Regions from separate parts of the Brassicibacter mesophilus genome, predicted to be linked through region 1. Evidence: riboswitches for the same ligand, from Rfam matches in the RefSeq annotation. Region 1 holds a riboswitch; each other region holds the start of a gene.

Region 1 (3,713 bases):
TGAAGAAATAGAAGAAGGACTCATAATTAATGGCTGCGACGAAGAGTACAAAAACGAAAATAATTTAATATATACATCGATGCTTAAATGCTTTGAAAAACTTGGTTATAAATATAAAGGTATGAGGATAACTATAGATAGTGAAATACCAGTTTCAAGAGGACTAGGAAGTAGTGCAGCTTGCATATTGGCAGGAGTAGTATCGGCAAATGAGCTTGCAAAAGGAGGATTATCAAGGGATGAAATATTAAAAATAGCTACTGAAATAGAGGGACATCCTGACAATATAGCTCCTGCACTTTTTGGTGGAATGGTTGCGTCAATAGTGGATAATGATAATGTTTATTGCAGCAAGATACCAGTAACAGATGGAATAAAGTTCTATGCTCTAATTCCTAATTTTGAACTATCTACTAAGAAGTCAAGATCAGTTCTTCCAAAAGTTATACCTTTTGATGATGGAGTTTTTAATGTTGGAAGAACTGCTTTGATGATAGCTGCACTTGTAAATGGTGAATTTGACTTGCTGAAGGTAGCAAGTAAAGATAAGCTTCACCAAAAATATAGAGGTATTCTCATAGATGAATATGATACAATAATAGAAAAATGTGAACATTTAGGGTTTTATGGTACATTTTTAAGTGGAGCAGGTCCTACCATTATTGCTGTAGATAAAGAAAAAAATAAAAGCATGTACAATGACCTTCTTATTTTTTTATCAGAACTTGAAAATAAATGGGAGATTAAAGAAATGAGTATCGATTATCATGGCATTGTCATTAACTAGTATAGGAAGGAGAATATCATGGATGGTAAGTACTTAGTTATAGATAAGGAAATATTACCTGATGTTTTTGAAAAAGTAGTAGAAGCTAAGGAGCTTTTGAGAACTGGGAAGGTTAAAGGGATAACAGAAGCCGTAAAAAGTGTTGGAATAAGCAGAAGTGCATTTTATAAATATAAAGATTATGTTTTTACCCTTTCTGAAGGAACAAGAGGTAAAAAAATCACTTTATCATTTTTGCTGAGTCATCAAACTGGAGTATTATCAAAAATATTACAGATGATATCAAGTAATCATGGTAACATACTTACTATCAATCAAGACAATCCAGTTAATAATGTAGCAAATGTTAGCATTACCTTTGATATTTCGAAGCTGCAAAGAGAGCTAGAAGAAGTAATAAAAGATATAGAGCAAGTAAAAGGAGTAGAAAAATTAGAGTTAGTATCTATGGAATAAAATAAAATCTAAGTTAATAAAATATCAATTGTTGAAAAATTTTAAAATATGATTTATTATTTAATTAAAGGATAAATAATAAATACCAAAACATAATATTGTCCCAGATGAAAATAGCGTGAGATATCTTTTAACAGATAGCCGAAGAAGCAATGTAAAAAGAGCCAGCTTTTTATAGAAACTTTCAGGCAAAAGTATCGCTATTAGATGGAACTCTGAAGAGCCCGGTTAATCGGCGCCGAAGGAGAAATACATTTGATAAATGTAGAAGCTCTCAGGTTAAGTAAACAGAGGAATGTAATGGCACTTGGCTTTGCAATGCTGTTATGTTCTTTTTTTATTACCTAAAATTAGAAAATTGATAATAGTACTATGATACTTATTAAAGTATATTTTCAATGATAGTGTAGAAAATAACTATTAAGAAAAACGTTTTACTAGATGGAATCATATAATTAATATATACAAATAAAACGATATATTGAAAGGAGGAATTATTTTGACTGAACTAAGAAAAACATCACTTTTTAATGTTCATCAAAAATATGGCGGAAAAGTTGTAGACTATTCGGGATGGGCTCTTCCAGTACAGTTTGAAGGAATAACACCCGAACACGAGGCAGTAAGAACTAGTGCAGGATTATTCGACGTTTCACACATGGGAGAAGTAGAGGTAAAAGGAAGTCAGGCTTTAGAATTTGTACAAAATTTAGTGACAAATGATGTATCAGTTCTTAATGACAACCAAGTTCTTTATAATCTAATGTGCTACCCAGACGGAGGGATTGTAGATGATTTATTAGTTTATAAGTTCTCAAACGATCATTTCTTTCTTGTAATCAATGCAAGCAATGTAGAAAAGGATTACAACTGGATGGTAGAAAATGCAGTTGGGTATGATGTTCAGCTAAAAAATCTTTCAGACGAAATATCAGAAATAGCTATACAGGGACCAAAGGCAGAGGTTATTCTTCAAAAGCTAACTGATACAGACTTATCACAAGTAGGTTTTTTCTACTGTAAGAGAGACGTGAGCATAGCTGGAGCAAACTGTTTAATATCTAGAACAGGATATACAGGTGAAGATGGATTTGAAATATATCTTGATCATAATAATTCTGAAATGGTTTGGGAAAAACTAATGGATGCAGGAAGTGAAGAAGGAATTAAACCAGCTGGTCTTGGTGCAAGAGATACATTAAGATTTGAAGCCACATTGCCTCTTTATGGTAATGAAATCGGCAGAGATATAACTCCATTAGAAGCTGGACTAGGATTTTTTGTAAAACTTAACAAACAAAACTTCATTGGTAAAGATGCATTAGTGAAACAAAAAGAAGAAGGATTAAAAAGAAAAGTAGTAGGATTTGAAATGATTGATAGAGGTATTCCAAGACATGGATATGAAGTACATGCAGATGGCAAAAAAATAGGTTTCGTTACAACAGGATACTCTGCCCCTACTGTTAAGAAAAACATAGGATTAGCCATGGTTGATATTGAGTACTCAAAGCTTGATACAGAAATTGAGATAATGATTAGAAATAAAGCTACAAAAGCTAAAGTTATAAGTAAGAAATTCTATCAAAAACAATACAAAAAATAATTTATAAAAATTAAATTTGAGGAGGAATAAAAATGAAAGTATTGGAAGGTCTTCTATATTCAAATGATCATGAGTGGATTAAGGTTGAGGGAAATGAAGCTTATATAGGAATTACAGATCATGCACAGCATCAATTAGGAGAAATAGTTTATGTAGAGCTACCACAAGTTGATGATGAATTAAATGCAGGAGATGTTTTTGGAGTTATTGAATCTGTTAAGGCAGCATCTGATTCATATTTACCTATTTCAGGTAAAGTTGTTGGAGTAAATGAAGCATTAGATGATTCGCCACAGCTTATTAACGAAGATCCTTATGCAAACTGGGTTGTAAAAATTGAAATAGCTGACAAATCAGAACTTGAAAACTTAATGGATGCTAAAGCATACGAAGAATTCTGTAGTAAGGAGGATTAACATGCATAGGTATATTCCTAATACTGAGGGGGACAAAAAGCTAATGCTAGACAGCATTGGCGTGAAATCAATTGATGATTTGTTTGAAGATGTACCAAAAGAGCTTAAGTTTAATAGAAAACTTGATATAAGCGAAGCTTTATCAGAGTCTGAAATAATAAAACACATGGCAAGTCTAACTGATAAAAATATGAGTACAGATGAACTTACATGTTTCTTAGGTGCAGGTGCATATGATCACTATATACCGTCAATAGTAAAACATCTAGCTATGAGATCAGAGTTTTATACATCATATACTCCATATCAAGCTGAAATAAGTCAAGGAACTCTTCAAGTAATATTTGAATATCAAACAATGTTATGCAACCTGACAGGAATGGATGTAACAAATGCATCTATGTACGATGGTCCTACAGCAGCAGCTGAGGCGTCTATAATGGCTTGT
Region 2 (3,713 bases), on a different contig from region 1:
ATCTCATGCCTGGAAGATTTAAAATAAATATAATCGATAAAAATGCAGATATTGATGATCCTATAAGCGAAAAAGAACGGGTTCTCCCATATACATATGCTTTGTGCTTAAACCAGCCTTTTTGCTCTAAGTATAAATATATCATAGCCTTATGTGCCCCAGATCTAAACGCTTCACCTAAACCATAAAAAGCTATGGCTATAACAAGAAGGATAAAGTTTGTGCCTATAAAGAAAAATATAAAAGACATTATATAAAATATGAAACAAATTAGCAGCTCAGTCTTTTTGCCATAATTATCTGCAAATATGCCAGAAGGAATTTCAAAAATATAAATTACTATCTCTCTAACGGAAAACAAAAGACCAATTTGAAATAAGCTTAGTTTCATTGACATCAAATATATTAGCAAATATGGCTCGAAAAACTCTAGATTTTTTAGTAATCCATAAAAACAAAATTTCCATATTTGCTTATCTTTATTTATAACCTTATATACATTATATACATTCTCCAAAATTTCACCTCCTATTCTTCTAGCTCAATGATAAGTTCTTTTGCCCTATTTTTCCCAATATTCAGAACTTCCTCACCATCTTCTGTTATCCTATAATATTTTCTTATTTTTCCTTCAACTACAGACTCTTTTGAAAATATTAATCCTTCATTTTCAAGTTTATGAAATATGGGATACAATGTTCCGGGACTTATATCATATCCATGCTCCTTAAGCTCTTCAATCATCCATTGACCAAAAATAGGACCATTTTTTGCATGATGAAGTATGTGTAAATTTATAAACCCTAAAAACAATTTTCTAATTACTTTTTCTTTCATAATATTTAGACTCGCCCTCCGATATCGAACTTCGTTAATAAAATCATATCATCAAACTCTTTTTTGCGTCAATTATTATTTATATTGATATAAAGCCACTATCTTTTTGTTGATAGTGGCTTTTTGACTATTCTACTATAAGTTCTTTATCTAACTTAAGTGCTTTTCTTTCTTTCACAATTTTAGTAATAGTAGTACCAACTAAGCCGCCTATTAGTCCTGCTAAAGCAGCAAAAAGTAAAGCCATAATTACTTTTCCAGGTGCATTGAATCCAAATGGTGCTAGCATACCTGGTATAGGCGATGCAGTTCCTGGAGCATTGTTTATTATCCCAAAATATGCTGCCACCATACCAGCTAATCCACCACCAATAAAATCTGAAAAATATATTATAAGCGGATTTGCAGTTACTATATCAGCTTGCGTTAATGGTTCAAGCATAACTGCTATAACATTACCTGAGTCACCTAGCTTTAATCTTTTAAAAACTACACCATTTGTAAAAGCTCCTCCAAAGCTAGCAATAGATGATATCCCCATAGCAAGTCCTTGCAAACCAAGCATTGCTGTCACAGCCATTGAGCTTAGTGGAGATGTACATAGTATTTTCATTATTCCTCCTAGTAAAAATCCCATAATATAAGGAGATTGATCTGCTGCTACAGATATCATGTTACCTATGCTTAATAATGTGGTATCTATAACCGGTGTTACTAGTATAGCTACTAATCTAGATAACGGAGCAATAAGCAAAGCTCCTGCTACAATGTCTAAGCCTTTAGGTAGTTTTTTTTCTAAGATAGGTCCAACAAGTCCAATAAAATATCCTGCTACAAACCCAGGAAGTATTCCCATATTCACTAAAGCCGCCCCAGCTACAACTGCATATACAGGGTTCACACCCATATTAATTATTACTAGAATAGCAGCTATGGGTCCACCCATTGTTCCTGAAGCAGTTCCAACTTCTCCTAAAAATTTAAAATGAAAAAAATCTCCGCTTATATATTTGTGTATTGCCTCAACTAAAAATGTTGCAACAGCTGCTCCGGCAAGTCCTGACATAGCCTTGTCACCTTTTGGCGCTTTTAAACTAAAACCAGAAAATAAAATAAGTGCTAATAACAATAATCCCATACCTTTTACAATTGATATCATTAAACAACCTCCTTCTGACATTTTCTAGAATTTAATGCAAAAACAAAGGACAGAGGGTACAATAGCATAGAAAATCTATACTACTCTACCCCCTGTCCTTTTATCTGAAAGTTTCCTTATCTATTCACATAAATAAGTTACTCCTTCGATGCCCTTAATAGGTCTCTCCAGGGTCGTGTCCAACCATTGTATCAAACCTGAAAGTTTCGAAATAACTTGAGTAATGAAGACTATTTCTTGCTCCTACGGTCATTCAACAAGTGAATATCTCCAATGGTTATCATACACCTATATTCATTTCTACTATCATTTTAAATACTTATTATAAAAAAATCAATATAATTTCAAATAAAGTTTCCCTATATTATCATGAATATTTATTGAAAAAACAAATAATGTTTATATCTTATAATATTGAGTTATCGTAAATAACCTTTTTATACTCTTCTTCATATCCAAGTAGGTTTCTGTCTTCTGTTAAATATACTTTCAAATACAATACAGCATCTTCAATCATATTGTCTAATTCTTTTTTTGTTATCAAAACTCTTAAAATACTTGGAATCAATTGATATACCCGCTCAACCACCATAGCATATTTTATTTCTCCTGTCTTAGAACCTAATTCTTTTTCAGCTTGAACAACTAATGATAAAATTATTTTTTTTAATGTTTTTTTGTTTCCTGCTTTATAAACAACTAGTAATACTGCAATAACAATTATAGCTGAAAGAATGAAAACTAGGTTTGATTGTATAAAGTCCAGCATATATTATCCCTCCAAAATATTCTTAATTTGGTCTAATTTATTTTTAAGTGATTTATTTGTTTCTCTTAAACTATTACATTCCGTTACACATCTTTCATATAACTCCTTATAATCTATTATTTTTTCCTCAGTGTCTAGTAAAACACTCAAGTAATTATTTATAATATCTCTCCCATAATTGGAATCTGGTGCCCATTTACCACCTAATTCTTCAACATATTTTGCTGACCCAGCCCAATCAAGTTTTTTGACTACATAATACCTATCATGTGGTTTTCCAATAGGTTCCTTGCCTACATATGCACTCATGTGGTTAAAATGAGCTCTTATACCATCATCTATCGAAGGAAAACGCTCATGATCTTGTTTTCTATTACCTATTGGTTTTTTTATCTTTATACCGGCGAAGTTATTCATATCTTCAGAAACAACACCTGTGTATCTTCCAAAATTTGTTTCTTTTGCACTTTGACAATATAACACGTCTGTCCTTATCCCTGTAATCATACCATACTTGTAATATATCCTTGCTGCATCAATGAACTTAGCTGATGCTCCTTTAGTCTTAGCCCAAGACTGCATTTGATCTATACTTGCAATAGATTTTCCTATTATTTCAATTTTCTGTTTTTCTTCTGAATACGGGATTTTTAAATACACACATACAGCAGCAACTACTGCTTCTGCATATTCTTCCCAGTTTTCTAGTATTCTTAAAGTATCTCTTTGGTTACTCGCAAAGCCATATTCAACTATAACAGTTTGTACCTTACCAGTTTCTCTATTCATATAATAATAGTCCAATTTAGAGTTATTAGGATGTTTTCTTGAAAAAATTCTCCTATTTTTTGCACCAGCCTCTACAAGTTTTTCCATAATATGCTTTGCTAATTTACCATCACTATAAATAGAATGAATAATCTCTGTTCCTTCAACAGATGTATCGTT
Region 3 (3,713 bases), on a different contig from region 1:
AGGATTTGGTTTGACAACTATAGTTCAAAGTAGTAGTGCTTCCATAGGATTGTTACTAGCATTGGCAAGTCAAGGATTTATAACTATTGATATGGCTTTTCCGATTCTGTTTGGTGACAATATAGGAACAACAACAACTGCATTATTGTCAAGTATTGGAGCTAGCAAGACAGCCAAAAAAGCAGCACTTATGCATTTCTTATTCAATCTAGTTGGTACAATACTTTTTATGGTAGTTCTAAAATATCCAATACAAGAATTAGTAAGGTATCTTTCTCCAAATGACATACAAAGACAAATTGCAAACGCTCATACCTTCTTTAATTTAACAAATGTTTTTATTCAGTTCCCATTTGCAGGTTTTCTTGTTATTGCAGCTAATAAGCTTATAAAAGGTGATGACGATGAAGACGTGCAAGGACTTAAGTATCTTGATACAAGAATCATTGAAACACCATCTATCGCAGTAGGTCAAGCATCAAAAGAAGTATTACGAATGGGAAAAATGGTACAAAACAACTTTAAAAATTCAATAGATTCCTTTTATTTTAAAGATGAGAAACTAACTAAGAAAGTTTTCGAAGAAGAGAAAAGAATTAATGAGATAGAAAAAGAAATTACTCAATATTTGATACAGCTCTCAAATGCACCTCTTACTAATGAACAGCATGCAACTGTTACAACATTGTTTCATGCTATTAATGATATTGAGCGTGTCGGTGACCACGCTGACAATATTGCTGAACTCGCTCAATATAGGATCGATAACAAGCTTTGGTTTACTGATACAGCATTAGATGAGTTAAAAATCATGTTTGATAAAGTAGAAAACATATACAAGAATGCTTTGCTTGCTTTTAAAACGGCTGATCCAAATATAGCAAGAAAAGTTATTGGTTCTGAAGACGAAATAGACATAATGGAAAAACAATACAGAGCACATCACATTGAAAGGCTAAATTCACAGACTTGTCAACCAAGTTCAGGTATTGTATTTTTAGATGTCATAAGCAACTTAGAGAGAGTTGCAGACCATTCATCTAATATTGCATTATATATTTTAGACGCTATAGAATAGTACAAAAAAATGAGTTTATTCATGTCAATATGTATAATTAACAAATGCTAATAAAAAAATTATCGAAATATAGATAAAAAAAATAAATTAGCTATTGTATATAGAAAAATAATATATTATAATATGGGTAAGAAACAACTTTGATTTTTATTTAACAAAACATAATATGAATATAGCTGGGTGAAAGATGCGGAAGAGACCAATTTAATTTGGCGCCGAAGGAGTAAATTATATGCTTGCCACATATAGTGAAACTCTCAGGCAAAAGGACCGTGTTTTGACAGTACTCTGGAAAGCCAAAAGCACCGAAGGAGCAACTCTTGAAAAAGAAGAATCTCTCAGGTTTAGAACAGAGTAGAGAGGCACATAATAATGTCATCTCTATTCTGTTTTTTTGTGTTTAAAAATACGTTTTCATTAAAATAAGGAGTGAAGTATTTGTCTAAGATTTTGATTACAAATAATCCTTTAGTCTTTAAAAATTACTCAGCTGAATATCAAGTGGAATTTCATGAAGTGGGTTACTTGAAAATTCTTGAAATTGTAAGAGATAGGATACATGTTGGACATAAATTATTATCACATCCTCTATCAAGCAGTTTAAAACCTAATGAAACTCCATATAAGACAATAATCGTATCAAAAGATAAAGGTAGTTTAGATGTTGATTCAGTTATGATAATTGAAAGCAGTATACAGACAGCTAATAAATTCATTAAAGATATGAAAACTCCAAACTGGAATCAAAAAGCTTTAGATGATTTTCAAGCTGTTGATTATTCACTAATTCAAAACACTTTAAGTAGAGACATATAGTATAAAAACACTATCTACTGGTTAAATTTAGATTGATATATATTTTTAAAAATAACATATACTTGTTAAATACTCGATTATATGGGTATAATACAACTAAAAAATGCTAAGGAGTGGTGAAAATGGAAAATATCTATGACGTTGTAATAATTGGTTCAGGCCCAGCAGGTTTAGCAGCAGGTTTATATGCAGCAAGGGCAAAAATGAAAACGTTAATTCTTGAAAAAGAAAAAGCAGGCGGACAGATTGTTACTACAGAAGAAGTTGCAAATTATCCAGGTTCAGTAGAGCATGCAACTGGACCATCATTAATAGCTAGAATGGTTGAACAAGCTGAAGAATTTGGTGCAGAAAGAGTTCTTGATGAAATAAAAGAAATACAATTAAATGACAAAGTTAAAGTTTTAAAAGGCGCAAAAGGCGAATATAAAGCAAAAAGTGTTATCATAGCTACTGGTGCAAAACCAAGACCAATAGGATGTCCAGGTGAGAAAGAACTTACAGGAAAAGGCGTATCTTACTGTGCAACTTGTGATGCTGACTTCTTTACAGACTTCGAAGTATATGTAATAGGTGGTGGAGACTCAGCAGTTGAAGAAGCTATGTACTTAACTAAATTCGCAAGAAAAGTTACTATAGTACATAGAAGAGATGAATTAAGAGCAGCTAAATCAATCCAGGAAAAAGCTTTCAAGAATGAGAAAATGAGCTTCATCTGGGATTCTGAAGTTAAAGAAATCAAAGGTGATGGTGTAGTTGAATCAATGATCTTAAAAAATCGTAAAACTGGTGAAGAAACTGAGATTGTTGCAGATGAGAACGATGGTACTTTTGGAATCTTTGTCTTTGTTGGATATAAGCCTGTGACAGATTTATTCAATGGTGTTATAGATATGGAAAATGGTTATGTTATAACTGATGACAATATGAAGACAAATATACCTGGAGTTTTTGCAGCAGGAGACTGTAGGGTAAAATCTTTGAGACAAGTTGTAACAGCTACTGCTGATGGTGCAATAGCAGCTGTTCAAGCTGAAAAATATATTGAAAATGCATTTCATGAATAATAGTAAGATAAGTTAATTTTAATTAATTTAAGTTTAAAATAAAAAAATAATATTCTGGAGGGATTTCGATGTTAGCAGTTGATAAAGATACTTTTGAACAAGAAGTTTTAAAGGCAGAAGGTTATGTATTGGTTGATTTTTGGAGTGAAGGCTGTGAGCCATGTAAAGCTTTAATGCCACATGTTGCTGAGCTTTCAGAAAAATATGGTGACAAAATGAAATTTACTAAGCTGGATACAGGAAAAGCTAGAAGATTAGCTATATCACAAAAAATATTAGGATTACCTGTAATAGCTATATACAAAGATGGTGCAAAAGTAGAAGAATTAGTTAAAGATGATGCTACACCAGCAAATATTGAAGCAATGATTCAAAAATACATTTAGTATTTGAATTGGTAACTCACCTAGATAATAGAGATTATAAATTCTATTATCTAGGGTTACAATAAATATATGTTTTGAAAAACATAAGTGGAATATTAAGAGGAGGTGAACTCTATGCGCCTAGAATTAGGTAATGTTTTTATCAAAGATGTACAATTTGGTAGTGAGACAAAAGTAGAAAATGGCACTTTATATGTTAATAAAGAAGAACTTATTGCACAAGTAAGTGACGACGAAAACATAAAGAGTGTCGATGTAGAGTTAGCAAGACCAGGTGAGAGCGTAAGGATTACTCCAGTTAAGGATGTAATCGAGCCAAGAGTTAAGGTAGAAGGACCTGGAGGGATTTTCCCAGGAGTACTATCA

The links. Region 1 has a riboswitch for glycine ahead of gcvT (glycine cleavage system aminomethyltransferase GcvT). Riboswitches for the same ligand answer to the same signal wherever they lie in the genome.
Region 2: another riboswitch for glycine. It lies ahead of HNR33_RS02180 (PTS sugar transporter subunit IIC); the one in region 1 lies ahead of gcvT (glycine cleavage system aminomethyltransferase GcvT).
Region 3: another riboswitch for glycine. It lies ahead of HNR33_RS01755 (GrdX family protein); the one in region 1 lies ahead of gcvT (glycine cleavage system aminomethyltransferase GcvT).

What each region holds. Positions count from the first base shown of each region.
Region 1 covers NZ_JBNPXI010000026.1:6,303-10,015, reverse strand. Annotated here, with positions in the region: gene thrB (homoserine kinase) at 1-787, shown strand, start outside; gene HNR33_RS19465 (ACT domain-containing protein) at 806-1,243, shown strand; glycine riboswitch at 1,351-1,453, shown strand; glycine riboswitch at 1,457-1,536, shown strand; gene gcvT (glycine cleavage system aminomethyltransferase GcvT) at 1,743-2,849, shown strand; gene gcvH (glycine cleavage system protein GcvH) at 2,882-3,265, shown strand; gene gcvPA (aminomethyl-transferring glycine dehydrogenase subunit GcvPA) at 3,267-3,713, shown strand, end outside.
Region 2 covers NZ_JBNPXI010000001.1:428,760-432,472, forward strand. Annotated here, with positions in the region: gene HNR33_RS02170 (MFS transporter) at 1-517, opposite strand, end outside; gene HNR33_RS02175 (PadR family transcriptional regulator) at 529-837, opposite strand; gene HNR33_RS02180 (PTS sugar transporter subunit IIC) at 965-1,996, opposite strand; glycine riboswitch at 2,079-2,177, opposite strand; gene HNR33_RS02185 (hypothetical protein) at 2,403-2,765, opposite strand; gene HNR33_RS02190 (N-acetylmuramoyl-L-alanine amidase) at 2,769-3,713, opposite strand, start outside.
Region 3 covers NZ_JBNPXI010000001.1:349,925-353,637, reverse strand. Annotated here, with positions in the region: gene HNR33_RS01760 (Na/Pi cotransporter family protein) at 1-1,078, shown strand, start outside; glycine riboswitch at 1,259-1,361, shown strand; gene HNR33_RS01755 (GrdX family protein) at 1,508-1,894, shown strand; gene trxB (thioredoxin-disulfide reductase) at 2,017-2,961, shown strand; gene trxA (thioredoxin TrxA) at 3,030-3,347, shown strand; gene HNR33_RS01740 (glycine/sarcosine/betaine reductase component B subunit) at 3,462-3,713, shown strand, end outside.